Regions from separate parts of the Streptomyces sp. NPDC020489 genome, predicted to be linked through region 1. Evidence: riboswitches for the same ligand, from Rfam matches in the RefSeq annotation. Region 1 holds a riboswitch; each other region holds the start of a gene.

Region 1 (3,565 bases):
ACCGGCTCGCCGAGGAGACCCGTCCCGCGGGCACCGACAACCTCTTCGTCTCCTGGGAGACCCTCACCCACGCGGACAACCCCGGCAGCTGAAAAAGCAGGTCAGTGGCGCCGTGAGCCCACCGTGGTGCTGAGCGTCCCGCGAATGGCGTATGCTGGTTTCAACGACGCGGGGTGGAGCAGCTCGGTAGCTCGCTGGGCTCATAACCCAGAGGTCGCAGGTTCAAATCCTGTCCCCGCTACTGAAGGCCCAGGGCCGGAGTCCAGTTCATGGACTCCGGCCCTGAGCGTTTCCCCCGGTCGGGCCACACCGCTCGCCGCCCCGTCCGGCTCCGGGAAACCTGGGGGCGTGGACCAGGAGGCGGAGGAGGGGCGGCACGTCTCCGCCCTCTTGCGGATGCTGCCCGCCGTACTGATCGTCGGCGGGATCCTCTACGACCTCCTGACCCCCCGCGCGTTCACCGCGATCCCCTTCTTCACCGCCGCCCCGCTGGTCGCCGCTCCCCTGTGCCCGCTGCTCGGCACCCTGGCCACCGGGGCCGTTGCGCTGGTCGCCGCCTTCGCCGTGCATCTGCGCTACGGCCTCCACCTGGACGCGGACGCCCTCACCGAGGTGCTCACCGTGGCCACCGTCGCCGTGCTGGCCACCGTCCTCAACCGGGTGGTGCGCCGCGGCGACCAACGGCTCGCCTCGCAGCGGGAGATCGCCGAGGCCGCCCAGCGGGCCGTGCTGCCCCGCCCCGCCGACCGGATCGCCGGTTTCGACATCGCGGTGCGCTACGAGGCGGCGCAGCAGGACGCCTTCATCGGCGGGGACCTGTACGCCGTCCAGGACAGCCCCCACGGGGTGCGGCTGGTGGTGGGGGACGTGCGCGGCAAGGGCATGGGCGCGGTGGCGGCCGTCGCCGTCGTCATCGGGGCGTTCCGGGAGGCCGCCGAGCAGGAGGCGGGCCTGGAGGCGGTCGCGCGGCGGCTGGAGCGGGCGCTGGCCCGGGAGGGGACCCGGCGCGAGGGGCTGGACGCCTTCGAGGGGTTCACCACCGTCGTCCTCGCCGAACTGCCCCACGGTGACGGGCTGGTCCGGATCCTCAACCGCGGCCATCCGCCGCCGCTGCTGCTGTGTCCCGACGGCACCGTGCGCTCGCTGCCCGCCGCCGAGGCCGCGCTGCCGCTCGGGATGGGGGAGTTGGGGACCTGGCCGGACCGCGCCGAGGAGGTCGCCTTCCCGGCCGGGGCGACGCTGCTGCTGTACACCGACGGGCTCTCCGAGGCCCGGGACCGGAACGGGGAGTTCTACGACCCGGCGGCGCGGCTCGCGGGACGCGCCTTCCGCGATCCGGGGGTGCTGCTGTCCGCGCTCGCGGCGGAGGTGCGCCGGCACACCGGGGGTGCGCTGACGGACGACATGGCGCTGCTCGCCGTACGCCGCCCGTGACATGGTCACGTCCGGTGACCGGTCGGGCGCCCTCCGCAGGGCGACTGACGTGCCGTCAGTTCCGGTGGGCCTGCTGAGGCGTGGTCAACTCGCCCGATTTTCACCGCTCATAGGTCTGTACGTCCCGCCGAGAAAGGTTAATGATCAAGCGGAACAGCTTGGAATCCACACCCCGGGTCTATTAACGTTCGATAACGCAGCGCGGTCGTCCCAGCCGTCACAAGAGACGGCTCCGTGCTCACGCGCTTAATCCCGCAAGGGAGCCGGGGAACCACCACCCTGGGGTGAATCGCGCGGATCCCGCCGTGGCACCACGGTCGGTATACGCGCGTAGGAGACCTTCCTGCTCCGAACCCGTCAGCTAACCCGGTAGGCGAGAAGGAAGGAAAGGAGTACGCCCACGTGGCGTCGAACCCGCCTGCCCCCGAGGCCCCGTACGTGCCGAGCCAGCGCAGCACCGATGCCTTCGGCCACGGCAGCTACCACCACGACGAGGGTCCGCAGGACGTCTGGAATCCCACCGAGGACTCCGTCCGACCGGCACGCGGAAAGCACCGGGTCAGCAAGCAGCGCAGCGGCGGATTCGCCCGCAGCTCCACCGTCCTGGGCGTAGGCGTCATAGCCGCCGTCGGCGGGGCCGGGATGGCCAGCGCCAACACCGGCAAGCCGCCGGTCTCCCTCTCGATACCGGACCTGCCGTTCGTGTCGGGCGAGGAGGAGGCGCCGCAGGGCTCGGCCACCGTGCTGAGCGACCTCGCCGCGGCCCCCGCGGCCCCCACGGCCGCCCCCGCGACCACCACGAACGCGATCCAGGCCGCCACCACCACCTCCGGCGCCGGCGAGACGCTGCGCAACCGGATCATGGCGCAGGCCGAGAGCCAGCAGACCCAGGTCGCCGACAAGGCGCAGCTCGCCACCCAGACCGCCCTCGCCGACGAGGCCGCCAAGGCCGAGGCCGCCGCGCTGAAGAAGGCCGCGGACGACGCCGCCGAGGCGAAGAAGAAGGCGGAGGCGGACGCCGAGAAGGCCGCCGAGGCCAAGCGTCTGGCCGAGCTGGCCAAGCAGTACACGCTGCCGACCTCCGCGTACACCATCACCTCCACCTACATGCAGGCCGGCTCCCTGTGGTCCTCCGGCTACCACACGGGTCTCGACTTCGCCGCCCCCACCGGCACGCTCATCAAGGCGGTCCACAACGGCACCATCACGCAGGCGGGCTGGGACGGCTCGTACGGCTACAAGACCGTCCTCACCCTCGACGACGGCACCGAGGTGTGGTTCGCCCACCAGTCCTCGATCAGCGTGAGCGTGGGGCAGAAGGTCGCCACCGGTGACGTGATCGGGCGCGTGGGCGCGACCGGCAACGTCACGGGCGCACACCTGCACCTGGAGGTCCACCCCGGCGGTTCGTCCAGCGGCATCGACCCGATGGCGTGGCTGCGCAGCAAGGGGCTCACGCCCTGAGGCTCCCCCCTTCCTGAGCACCGGCGGCCCTGACGCACACCCCCCGACGTCAGGGCCGCCGGTTTTGCGTGTGCTTTGCGGCCGTCGCGGAAGAGCGCCCTGTCCGCGGGCGTTGATCCTGCACATGACTTCTCTTCGCAAGCTGGGTTCGTCCGACCTCGAGGTCTTCCCGCTCTCCCTCGGCGGCAACGTCTTCGGCTGGACCGCCGACGAGGCGCAGTCCTTCGCCGTCCTGGACGCCTACACGGCCGCGGGCGGCAACTTCGTGGACACCGCCGACTCCTACTCGGCGTGGGTCGACGGCAACGCCGGCGGCGAGTCCGAGACCATCATCGGCAACTGGGTCAGGGCCCGCGGCAACCGCGACGACCTCGTGATCGCCACCAAGGTCAGCCAGCACCCCGACTTCCAGGGCCTGACCGCGGCCAACATCAAGGCCGCCGCGGACGCCTCGCTGAGCCGCCTCGGCACCGACCACATCGACCTCTACTACACCCACTTCGACAAGCCCGAGGTGCCGGTCGAGGAGATCATCGGCGCGCTCGACGAGCTGGTGAGGGCGGGCAAGGTACGCCACATCGCCGCCTCCAACATCTCCGCCGAGCGCCTGGAGGCCTCCCTGGCCTTCTCCGAGCGCGAGGGCCTGGCGCGGTACGTGGCGCTCCAG
Region 2 (3,565 bases), on a different contig from region 1:
GCGGTGAGATAAGCCACTCCTAAAGTGTTTCCCAAGCCCGGAATAGGCCTCCGATCAGAGGCGTTGAGGGCTCAGCCGCCATACCCGGAAGTCGCGCAGGCGGAAGTGGCTCCACGTCGTCCGGAAGGCGAAGTGCCCGCTGGTGTACGGCTGCGGGTCGGTGTGGTCGAAGACGAGGCGCCCGTTGGTCCACCACTGCTGGGTGGAGCCGTCGGAGACGATCCGGACGCGGTGGGGCTCGTTCGCCACGAGCAGCGGCTCCGTGTAGTCGTAGATCAGCGGACGGACGCCGGCCTCACCGACGTAGCGGCGCAGCCGGGTCGTGGTGTTGGAGTTGGCGCCGTAGCCGACGTAGTACGTCCGGAGGTGGTCGTACTCGGCCAGCGCCCCGCCCCGCCGGGTGGCGAAGAGGTCCTCGGGGGAACGGACGTCGACCGCGTTCCAGAAGGTGTTGAGGTCGGAGACCCGGTCGTTGACGCCGCCCTCGGACACGGGCGTGGCCGTGTACTCGATGACGTAGGGCCCTTCGAGCCGCTTCCTGAACCAGATCGTCGCGCCGGCCGGTACCTCGACCTCCAGGGTGCCGCGGGAGGCGGTGACGGTGCCGCCCTTCTCCAGCTCCACGGCCCACTGGCGAAGGCCGTGGCGGAAGTCGTCGTGGGCGATCAGGCGACGGTGGCGGGGCCCGGCGGCGGCGTTCCCGGCGGGGCCGAGGGCGGCGAGCGCGGCACCGGCGGCGAGCGCCCCGAAGGCTCTACGGGTGGTCGTCATCTTGCTCCTCTGCGAAAGGGCCGGTCGGCCACCGTGCGGCGCCCGGGGAACGTGTGCCGCCGAGGTCCCCGTGGCAGCGAGCGGGGACAGAAAGCGCTTACGCGACGGCCGGGATCACTCTGGCCCCATCCACCCCTTCCTGTCGATGCCCCGGGCGCCCGTGCCACAAGAACGCAACGCGGCGGTCACGCACGCAGCCACGCCGACACCGAAGGCCGGACCCGGGGATCGGGGTCCGGCCTTCGGTGGCACGTGGAGTGGGCGTCAGCCGACGGAGACGCCCTTCGCGCGGAGGTAGGCGACCGGGTCCACGTCCGAGCCGTAGTCCGGGGTGGTGCGGATCTCGAAGTGCAGGTGCGGACCGGTGACGTTGCCGGTCGCGCCGGAGAGTCCGACCTGCTGGCCCGCGGCGACGGTCTGGCCGGACGAGACCGAGAGCGAGGACAGGTGGGCGTACTGGGCGTAGTAGCCGTCGGCGAGCTTGATGACGACCTGGTTGCCGTACGCGCCGCCCCAGCCGGCGGAGACGACCGTGCCGGCGCCTACGGCCTTGAGCGGGGTGCCGGTCGGGACGACGAAGTCGACGCCGGTGTGGTAACCGCTGGACCACATGCTGCCGGCCATGCGGTACGGCGTGCCGACGGTGGCACCGGCGACCGGGAGCGTGAAGCCGGCGGCGCTGCTGCTCGCGCCGGTCGACTCGCTGCTCTGGGCGGCGGCCGTCGTGCTCGACTTCGAGGAGGACTGCGAGGACGAACTCGACGCGGAGGACGAGGACTTCCGGGTGCTCGTGGACGTGTCCGCCGACTTCTGCGCGCTCGCCGCGCCCTTCTTGCCGAGGGTCAGCTTCAGACCGGGGTGGATCAGCGACGGGTCGGAGCCGACGACCTCGCGGTTGTCGGAGTAGAGCTTCTGCCAGCCGCCGCTGACGTGCTGCTCGTCGGCGATCTTCGAAAGATAGTCACCGGCCCGCACCGAATAGGTGCGCACGGTCGCGGTGTTCGCGGCGCTCTTCTTCTCCGCCACCTTGTCGACAGTCGTCTTCTCGGCGGCCGGAAGGGACTGGACGGCCTTTTCCGCAGGGGACTGCGAGGGGGCCGCGTGGGCGCCTGCGGCACCCATCAGCGGGAGGGCGAGTGCCGCTCCGCCGGTACCGGCGACGGCGATCGAGCGGGTCAGGCGCTGGGCCTTCGGACGGCGGTGCTTACCCTTCGCGGGCATGGCGAATTCCTCTCCGGCGCCTGCGAGGTGAGCTGTCGGGTGCGAGCTGGAGATGCCCGGCCGCACCGAGGCGCGGCTTAACCCCTAGCCGTTCCGGAGACCGGAACAGGCGTTGTACCTGTGGGTCCCCCGCTCCTGCCGTTCACGGGTGAGTAGTGGGGACTCCGGGCGGCGGCAGGATTGGGCGTCCGTCCGGATGGATGGCGAACGTAAGCGAGCAGGACGCAAAGCGACAAGTAAGAGGTTCCACGCGCATGCGTTTCTCGTGATCCGCTGCGGGAATTACCGGTCACCCTGCGTGCATTACGTCCGCCTCCAGCTCTCCAAACCCCAGGAAAAATATGGGGATTACGTGAACATGACGGGCGACGCACCGTCACGGATATGACGCTCCTCACGTGCCCGACGCACAGGTTCCCTCATTCCAGAGCGAGTTGGAATGAACGCATCGCAACACGAAGGAAGGCGCCAATTCGGACAGAAGGTTCAGACGCGCCGCAGCCGAAGAACCGTCGCATCCAAATCGCCCCGCAAACCGACGCGAAGTCCGTGATGCAGCAATACGGCCCCTCTGTGGATTTCGCCCGTTTCCAGGCATGCATACGACGCTGCCGGATCGAGCCCCCGCAGCCGCAGCGCCGGCACGGGCTCGCCGTAGCTCTGCGCCTGGAGCCAGGCGAGGACCACGGTCTCGTCCCCGAGGACGTACTGCACGGCGCTCAGCCCGCCCCGCGGCGGCCGCAGCCGGTACTGGTCGCCGCGCTGCACCAGGGGCCGGATCTCCTTGTAGAGCTCCACCCACTCACGGGCCTCGCCGAGCTCCGCCTCGCTCCACCGGGTGAGGTCGCCACCCACCCCGAGCACCCCAGCCATGGCACTGACGAACCGGAACCGCAGCGAGCTGACGCGGCCGTTGAGCATGGCGTTCGGGCTGTCGGTCACCCAGGCGGCCATCACGCGCGCGGGGTGGATCTGGCTGAAGCCGTGCTGGATGGCGAGCCGGTCGAGCGGGTCGGTGTTGTCGGAGGTCCACACCTGGTCGGTCCGGCTCAGCACCCCGAGGTCGATCCGGCCGCCGCCGCCCGAGCAGGACTCGAAGGCGACGTCCGGGTGGGCCGCCCTGAGCCGGTCCAGCAAGGCGTAGAAGGCGTGCACGTGATCGACCCAGAGCCGTTGCGGATACGGCTCGCCGGGCCAGCCGGCGTCGGTGAAGCTGCGGTTGAAGTCCCACTTCACGTAGTCGATCGGGGCGCCGGACAGGAGCGCGTCGAGCCGGCTGAACAGGTACTCCTGGACATCCTCGCGTGCCAGGTTCAGTACGAGCTGATTGCGGAACTCCGTCCGCTTTCGTCCCGGCTGGTACTGGACCCAGTCCGGGTGCGCCCGGTACAGATCGCTGTCCGCGTTGACCATCTCGGGCTCGACCCAGATCCCGAACTGCATGCCGAGCGCGTGCACCTGGTCGGCCAGCGGCTTCAGACCGCCGGGGAAGCGGTCCGGGTTGGGCGCCCAGTCGCCGAGCCCGGCGCGGTCGCTGGTGCGGGCGCCGAACCAGCCGTCGTCGACCACGAAC
Region 3 (3,565 bases), on a different contig from region 1:
TCACGGAACGCACGAGTTCCGGCCACACGGCGATGGACCCGTACTCCAAGCTCCTGGAGGAGCGGATCGTCTTCCTCGGGACGCAGGTCGACGACACGTCGGCGAACGATGTGATGGCCCAGTTCATGCACCTCGAGCACCAGGACCCCGACCGGGACATCTCCCTCTACATCAACTCCCCCGGCGGCTCGTTCAGCGCCATGTCGGCGATCTACGACACGATGCGATTCGTCAGTTGCGACGTGGAGACGATCTGCCTCGGGCAGGCGGGCTCCTCGGCGGCGGTGCTGCTGGCGGCCGGCACCCCCGGCAAGCGGTTCGCGCTGCCGGGTGCCCGCATGGTGATCCACCAACCCTCCCTGCCGCAGCCCGTGGAGGGACAGGCGAGCGATCTCGCCATCCAGGCGGCGGAGTTGGGGCGCGTCCGGGCCCGTCTGGAGGAGCTGCTCGTACGGCACACCGGCCGCACCCCCGAACAGGTCGCCGCCGACATCGAGCGGGACAAGGTCCTCGACGCCCAGGAGGCCCTGGAGTACGGCCTGGTGGACCGGATCATCCCCAGCCGCAAGGCCTCCCGCCCCGCTCCCGGCGACCGGTGAGCGGGCGATGCTGCCACCGGAACTCCCTCCGCTGCCCGCACTGACGCGCGCCGAGGGCGAGTTGATCGACCGTTACCTCGACGCGGTCGACCTGCTCGGCCGGATCAACCCGGCGCACGACGGGGACACCTACCGTGGACTGCGGGCCGCTCAGGCGCTGGTGACGAAGGCCGCCGAGCTGCGTGACGCGCTGGTGACCATGCACCAGCGCGGCGAGACCGAGCTGCACGCCCCGACCCTCGCTCGGGCGCTGCGGGTGCTCGACGGGGAGCGGCGCACGGCCCGGGTCACCGTGCCGCCCCCCTCCGACAGTTGACGCGACCGCGACCGTGGCCGGTCCGGACGTCCCGCTCCTTGTCGCGGCGCCCGGACCGGTCTTGAAACGGACCGAAAGACGTACCCCCTTTTGGAGTAGACGCCCCTCCTCGGACAGGGCCGTTCAGGTTGCGCAACGCGCGTAGCCGGAGCCCGGAACGAGGACCTTCGATGCTGGTCCGGGGGGCCGTGACCCCCTGGACGCTCCCTCGAACAGACGAGTGTCCACCCGAACGGGTGAGTGGTGAGTAACGCCACAAATCCCCGATTCCATTGGGTTTTTCGGCGTGGAGTGCGTGAAGATCCCTGACTGACGACAAGACCCCGCCGCAGCGGCGGGGCGATCCGGGCGGACGCCGAGTCCTGCCGCCGCCTGGATGACCGGTCGACAGGAGTGGATCGGCAGGAGTGGAGGACCCAAGCACGACGGGTCGCCGGGACGGTCAAGCCATGACCGGACCTGAGCAGCCCTTGGGGTGAAGCCGCGTCAGCGGCCGGGCAACTTCGCCAGCCCGAATCCGACAGGTCATCCTTCACAGGCGGCTGACGAAGGGTTGCGCATGTCTGCGCTCAATCGTGTCCCGTCGCTCATGGTCCGGGCCGGTACGGCTTCGGCTCTCACCATCGCCGCCGTGGGCGGCTCGATCGTGGTCCCGGGCGTCGCCTCCGACGCCGAGGCGGCCACATCGTCGACGAAGGCACTTCAGGTGGCGGCTTCCAAGAAAGGCTCCCCGTACAAGTACGGCGCCGCGGGACCGCACCGGTTCGACTGCTCCGGGCTCACGCTGTACTCGTTCAAGAAGGCCGGCAAGAAGCTGCCCCGGACGGCGGCACAGCAGTACAACAAGACCCGCCACATCTCCGCGGGGAACCGCAAGGCCGGAGACCTCGTGTTCTTCCACTCCGGCTCCAGCGTGTACCACGTCGGCATCTACGCCGGTAAGGGCAAGATCTGGCACTCCCCGAAGAGTGGGGAGGTCGTGAAGCTTCAGAAGATCTGGACCAAGAGCGTCTGGTACGGCCGGGTCAAGTGACCCACCCCGTGCGGGTGACGGCGACCTGACCCGCCGTCACCCGCGCGGGTCGTCGACGGGCCCCTGAAGGGCGCCTCCGAGGACTCGGGGCGCCCTCTTTCACGGCTCCTGCTGGCCCGCGGAGACCGGCTCGGCCGGGACCACCCACGGGAGTTCGATGGAGACGGTCTTGCCCCCCTCGCGGGTGGGCCGGACTCTCAGCTTGCCGCCGCACTCCGCGGTCAGCCAGCGGATGATGACCATGCCGCGGCCGTTGTCCTGCTGGACCGCGGCCGGCAGCCGTCTGGGGAAGCGGGGGTGGCTGTCGGTGACCCCGATACGCAGGTGTTCGTCGCGGTCGAGCTGGAGGTCCACCGTGAAGGTGGGGGACTGCCCGAACGTGTGCTGTACGGCGTTGGTGGTGAGTTCGGAGACGATGAGCCGGATCGCCTCGGCCACCTCGGTGTCGGCCGGCAGACCCCATTCCGCCAGGGTGCCGATGACGTATGTGCGAGCCGCGGAGACCGAGGCGGGATCGCTCGGCAGAGTGACGGATGCTTCCAGATGGTCTGCCATGACGACGCCGTCCCTTTCCCACGGGACCTGGTCCGACACGGAGCGGATGGGTCGAGTACGGTCCCGGACTGGTGCTTCATCGCCAGACTGCCATCACCGGGCCGGTCACGGTGCCGATCCACCAAGATATGCATATATCTGTCGCTCGATGCGGTGAACTCTCCGACGGAAAACCGTATGTGGGCGGCCCGGAAGGAGTAGGGAGTAGCCCATGCAGCACGGTCCCGCGGTACGCCGCCGGAAACTGGGCGCCGAACTGCGTGCCTTGCGCACCGGCGCCGGGCTCACCAGTGGTGAGGCGGCCCGGCTGGTGGGCTGGCACCAGTCGAAGGTGAGCCGGATCGAGACCGGCGCGAGCGGGGTGAAACCGGCCGATGTGCGGTTACTGCTGGACGCCTACGAGGTGCAGGACGCTCAACTCCGGGAGTTGCTGCTGGTGTTGGCGGGGTCCGACGAGGGCGGCGGACGGCACCACTGGTGGCACCAGTACCGCGGGGTACTGCCGCCGACCTACCGCGATTTCATCAGTCTGGAGTCCCAGGCGAGCGCGATGCGCACCCTGGAGACCTCCGTGGTGCCGGGGCTGCTGCAGACACCCGAGTACGCGCGCGCGGTGACGCGGGCCGCGGTGGGCGGCCTCGACGTCGACCCGGACGAACGGCTGGACGCGCTGGTCGAGGTGCGACTGGCCAGGCAGGACGTCCTTCGGGCAGAGCCGCCGCTGGAGCTGAGCGCGGTGCTCGACGAGGCGGTGCTGCGCCGGGACATCGGCGGCCCCGAGGTCATGGCGCGGCAACTGCACCGGCTCATCGACGCGGCCCGGCTGCCCCAAGTGAGGCTTCAGGTCCTGCCGTTCGCCGCGGGAGCGCACATCGGCATCACCGGGCCTTTCGTAATCTTCTCCTTTTCGAGCAAATCTGATCTGGATGTCGTTGTTCTCGACCACTTGACGAGTAGCCTCTACCTCGAGCGGAAAGAAGACCTCCAGGCCTATACCGAGGCCTTCAACACCCTTCAGATCCACGCCCTTTCGCCCGAGGACTCGTTGGATTACATCGCCGG
Region 4 (3,565 bases), on a different contig from region 1:
CCGCCAAGGAGCTCTCCCGGACGCTGTTCCCGGCGGACCTGCGCATGTCCCGCCCGCGCCAGGGCACCGAGGACACCGTCCGCGCGATCGACTCCGCGGCCGTACGCGCCTTCTACGAGAAGCACGTCCGCCCCGCCACCGGCACCGTCGTGGTCGTCGGCGACCTGACCGGCATCGACCTCGACGCGCTGCTCGGTGACACCCTCGGGTCCTGGACCGGCTCCTCGGCCGAGGCGCGGCCGGTGCCGCCGATCACAGCCGACGACACCGGCCGGGTCGTCATCGTGGACCGCCCCGGTGCCGTCCAGACGCAGCTGCTGATCGGCCGGATCGGCGCCGACCGGCACGACCGCGTGTGGCCCGCCCAGGTGCTCGGCACGTACTGCCTCGGCGGCACCCTCACCTCCCGCCTGGACCGCGTCCTGCGCGAGGAGAAGGGCTACACCTACGGCGTGCGCTCCTTCGGGCAGGTCCTCCGCTCCGCCCCGGACGGCACCGGCGCCGCGATGCTCGCCATCAGCGGTTCCGTGGACACCCCGAACACCGGTCCCGCCCTGGAGGACCTGTGGACGGTGCTGCGCACCCTCGCCGCGGAGGGGCTCACCGACGCCGAGCGGGACGTCGCCGTGCAGAACCTCGTCGGGGTGGCCCCGCTGAAGTACGAGACCGCGGCGGCCGTCGCGAGCACGCTGGCCGACCAGGTCGAGCAGCACCTGCCCGACGACTACCAGGCCACCCTGTACCGACAGCTCGCCGCCACCGGCACCGTGGAGGCCACCGCGGCCGCCGTGAACGCCTTCCCGGTGGACCGTCTGGTGACAATCCTGGTCGGCGACGCCTCCGCCATCAGGGAGCCCGTGGAGGCCCTCGGCATCGGTGAAGTCACCGTCGTGACGGCCGAGTAGCGGCACGCGCGCGGGGGAGCCCTGGTGACTGGAGGGTCACCAGGGCTCCTTAATGTCCGAATTGAAGGCCAGTTGCCTGTTTGCCCTGTGGGATGCGCTACAAAAGCCGTGATCCGTTTGGGGATTGAAAGTGGCCCCGCTTAGCGTCTTCCCGGCTGTCCGTCAGGCACTGCGCCGCGCCCGCGGCACCGGACAGCCATCGCCGAGTCCCCGTACGGCGCGAGCCAGGGGAGCCGGGGACCCATCCGTAGTCCCTGGGGTGAATCGGACGCCCGCGCGTGCCGCGAGGGGGTCCGTAGGAGACCTTCCTGCTCCGAACCCGTCAGCTAACCCGGTAGGCGAGAGGGAAGGAAAGGACCAGCCACTACATGGCGTTCACGCGCCCCACCGGGAAGCACCGCGCCCCGAGCCGGATCAAGCGCGGCACCGCCCGCGCGGCCGGCGTCGCGGCCCTCGCCACCACCGGTGTCATCGGCACCCTCGCCGCCCCGGCCCTCGCCGCGGAGCCCGCGGCCGAGCAGACCGGACTCACCCCGGTCATCACCCTCGGCGACTCGGTCGCCGCCCAGATCGACGCCCAGGCCGAGGCCCAGGAGCAGGCGGCCGTCGAGGCCGCCCAGCAGAAGGCCGAGGAGGAGGCGCGCCGCCAGGCCGCCGCCAAGGCCAAGAAGGAGCGCGAGGCCAAGGAGCGCGCCGCCCGCGCGGCCGCCGAGCGCGAGCGCCTGAACACCTTCGTCAGCCCGATCGCCGGCTCCTACATCTCCACCGGCTACAAGGCCGGCGGCGCGGTGTGGTCCTCCGGCAGCCACACCGGCGTGGACTTCCACGCCGCCAGCGGCACCTCCGTGCGCGCGGTCGGCTCCGGCACGGTCGTCGAGGCCGGCTGGGGCGGGTCCTACGGCAACAACGTCGTGATCAAGATGCACGACGGCACGTACACCCAGTACGGCCACCTGTCGTCCATCGGCGTCTCGGTGGGCCAGACGGTCACCCCGGGCCAGCAGATAGGCCTGTCCGGCGCGACCGGCAACGTCACGGGGCCGCACCTGCACTTCGAGGCCCGCATGACCGCGGAGTACGGCTCGGACATCGACCCCGTCGCCTACCTCCGTTCGCACGGCGTGAACGTCTGACGACCGACGCGAGACCTCTTCGGAACCCCGGCCCACCGGCCGGGGTTTCGTCGTTTCCGGCACGGCGCTGTCCAAAAAATATCCATGGATTCCGGCCCGCCATCGGAAATTCCCGCTCTTTGCAATAGAGTCACTGAACACACGTCAATCGTCGACGTTTCACGGGGATTAAAGCGGAGGTCGGTCATGCGTATTCCGGCGCACTCGGTATGCACCGCGATCAGGGACGACATCGTCGCCGGTGTCTACGAGCGCGGCAGCCGGCTCACCGAGGAACTCCTCGCGCGCCGCTACGGCGTCTCCCGCGTCCCCGTCCGGGAGGCCCTGCGCACGCTGGAGGCCGAGGGGTTCGTGGTGACCCGGCGGCACGCGGGCGCATGCGTGGCCGAACCTACCGAGCAGGAGGCGGCCGACCTGCTGGAGATGCGGATGCTCCTGGAGCCGCTCGGCGCCTCACGGGCCGCCCAGCGGCGCACCGAGGCGCATCTGAAGGTGCTGCGTGGCCTGGTCAGGCTGGGGCAGGAGCGGGCCAGGCGGGGCAACAGCGACGACCTGCGGTCCCTGGGCGGCTGGTTCCACGAGACGCTCGCCCAGGCCTCCGGCAGCCCCGCGCTGGCCTCGGTGCTGACCCAGCTGCGCCACAAGATCTCCTGGATGTACGCGGTGGACGCGCCGGCCGACCCCGTCGAGTCCTGGGCGGAGCACGGCGCGATCGTCGACGCGGTGGGCCGCGGGGACGGGGAACGCGCGCGGGCCGTCACCGCGCTGCACACGGAACGCTCGACGGCCGCCCACCGACTCAGGTTCGGCTCCGCGGGAGACCGGCCCGAGCGTGTGAGGAACTCGCAACATCCCGTACACACGCCGAGCCTGTGGCATTAACAAAAGGGCCGTATACAAAGGGGCAGTAATTCGCGGGGGCCTATTTCTGCTGCCTGCGAACGCGAATTCACCGAGTGCGTACGGAGAAAAGAAAGGGCCCGCCCGATAATGCGGACGAGCCCTTCGGTCATGCCGTGATCAGACGGTCTCGGGGAGTTCCTCGAGGCCCTCAGAGACCAGCTTCGCCAGTCGGTCGAGGGCGGCGTCCGCGCCCTCGGCGTCGGAGGCGAGCACGATCTCCTCGCCGCCCTGGGCGCCGAGGCCCAGAACCGCCAGCATGGAGGCCGCGTTGACGGGGTTGCCGTCGGCCTTGGCGATCGTCACGGGGATGCCGGAGGCCGTGGCGGCCCGGACGAAGATGGAAGCGGGGCGGGCGTGGAGGCCCTCGGCCCAGCCGACGTTGACGCGGCGCTCAGCCATGTGATGCTGCCCTTCGGTGTTCAGGGTTGTCTAGACCAGTTTCCCACAACGTGAAGCGTCTCCGGAGCGGTCCTTCGTCCCGTCCGGGGTGAGTCGTCGGACCGCGGCCTCGGCCCGACATCCGTCCCTCTCGCGATCCTGCGCGTTCTCCACAGACTGCCTCGCGCCGTTGTCGTACGCGAGCCGTAACCTGGGGCCCATGCAGAGCTCGCCGGACCGGCACGA

The links. Region 1 has a riboswitch for cyclic di-AMP ahead of ACH41F_RS22080 (M23 family metallopeptidase). Riboswitches for the same ligand answer to the same signal wherever they lie in the genome.
Region 2: linked by a shared signal. The riboswitch ahead of ACH41F_RS11470 (peptidoglycan DD-metalloendopeptidase family protein) and the one ahead of ACH41F_RS22080 (M23 family metallopeptidase) in region 1 are both predicted to bind cyclic di-AMP.
Region 3: linked by a shared signal. The riboswitch ahead of ACH41F_RS30940 (NlpC/P60 family protein) and the one ahead of ACH41F_RS22080 (M23 family metallopeptidase) in region 1 are both predicted to bind cyclic di-AMP.
Region 4: linked by a shared signal. The riboswitch ahead of ACH41F_RS07690 (M23 family metallopeptidase) and the one ahead of ACH41F_RS22080 (M23 family metallopeptidase) in region 1 are both predicted to bind cyclic di-AMP.

Annotation. Positions count from the first base shown of each region.
Region 1 is NZ_JBIRUZ010000007.1:502,964-506,528, forward strand. It holds gene ACH41F_RS22065 (alginate lyase family protein) at 1-92, shown strand, start outside; tRNA gene ACH41F_RS22070 (tRNA-Met) at 168-241, shown strand; gene ACH41F_RS22075 (PP2C family protein-serine/threonine phosphatase) at 349-1,434, shown strand; cyclic di-AMP (ydaO/yuaA leader) riboswitch at 1,668-1,825, shown strand; gene ACH41F_RS22080 (M23 family metallopeptidase) at 1,837-2,898, shown strand; gene ACH41F_RS22085 (aldo/keto reductase) at 3,023-3,565, shown strand, end outside.
Region 2 is NZ_JBIRUZ010000004.1:229,828-233,392, reverse strand. It holds gene ACH41F_RS11475 (DUF6250 domain-containing protein) at 55-771, opposite strand; gene ACH41F_RS11470 (peptidoglycan DD-metalloendopeptidase family protein) at 1,036-1,992, opposite strand; cyclic di-AMP (ydaO/yuaA leader) riboswitch at 1,997-2,173, opposite strand; gene ACH41F_RS11465 (alpha-galactosidase) at 2,479-3,565, opposite strand, start outside.
Region 3 is NZ_JBIRUZ010000013.1:138,520-142,084, forward strand. It holds gene ACH41F_RS30930 (ATP-dependent Clp protease proteolytic subunit) at 1-599, shown strand, start outside; gene ACH41F_RS30935 (hypothetical protein) at 607-915, shown strand; cyclic di-AMP (ydaO/yuaA leader) riboswitch at 1,259-1,471, shown strand; gene ACH41F_RS30940 (NlpC/P60 family protein) at 1,475-1,948, shown strand; gene ACH41F_RS30945 (ATP-binding protein) at 2,048-2,503, opposite strand; gene ACH41F_RS30950 (Scr1 family TA system antitoxin-like transcriptional regulator) at 2,715-3,565, shown strand, end outside.
Region 4 is NZ_JBIRUZ010000003.1:121,639-125,203, forward strand. It holds gene ACH41F_RS07685 (insulinase family protein) at 1-905, shown strand, start outside; cyclic di-AMP (ydaO/yuaA leader) riboswitch at 1,096-1,261, shown strand; gene ACH41F_RS07690 (M23 family metallopeptidase) at 1,274-2,038, shown strand; gene ACH41F_RS07695 (GntR family transcriptional regulator) at 2,225-2,920, shown strand; gene ACH41F_RS07700 (HPr family phosphocarrier protein) at 3,059-3,340, opposite strand; gene ACH41F_RS07705 (GNAT family N-acetyltransferase) at 3,540-3,565, shown strand, end outside.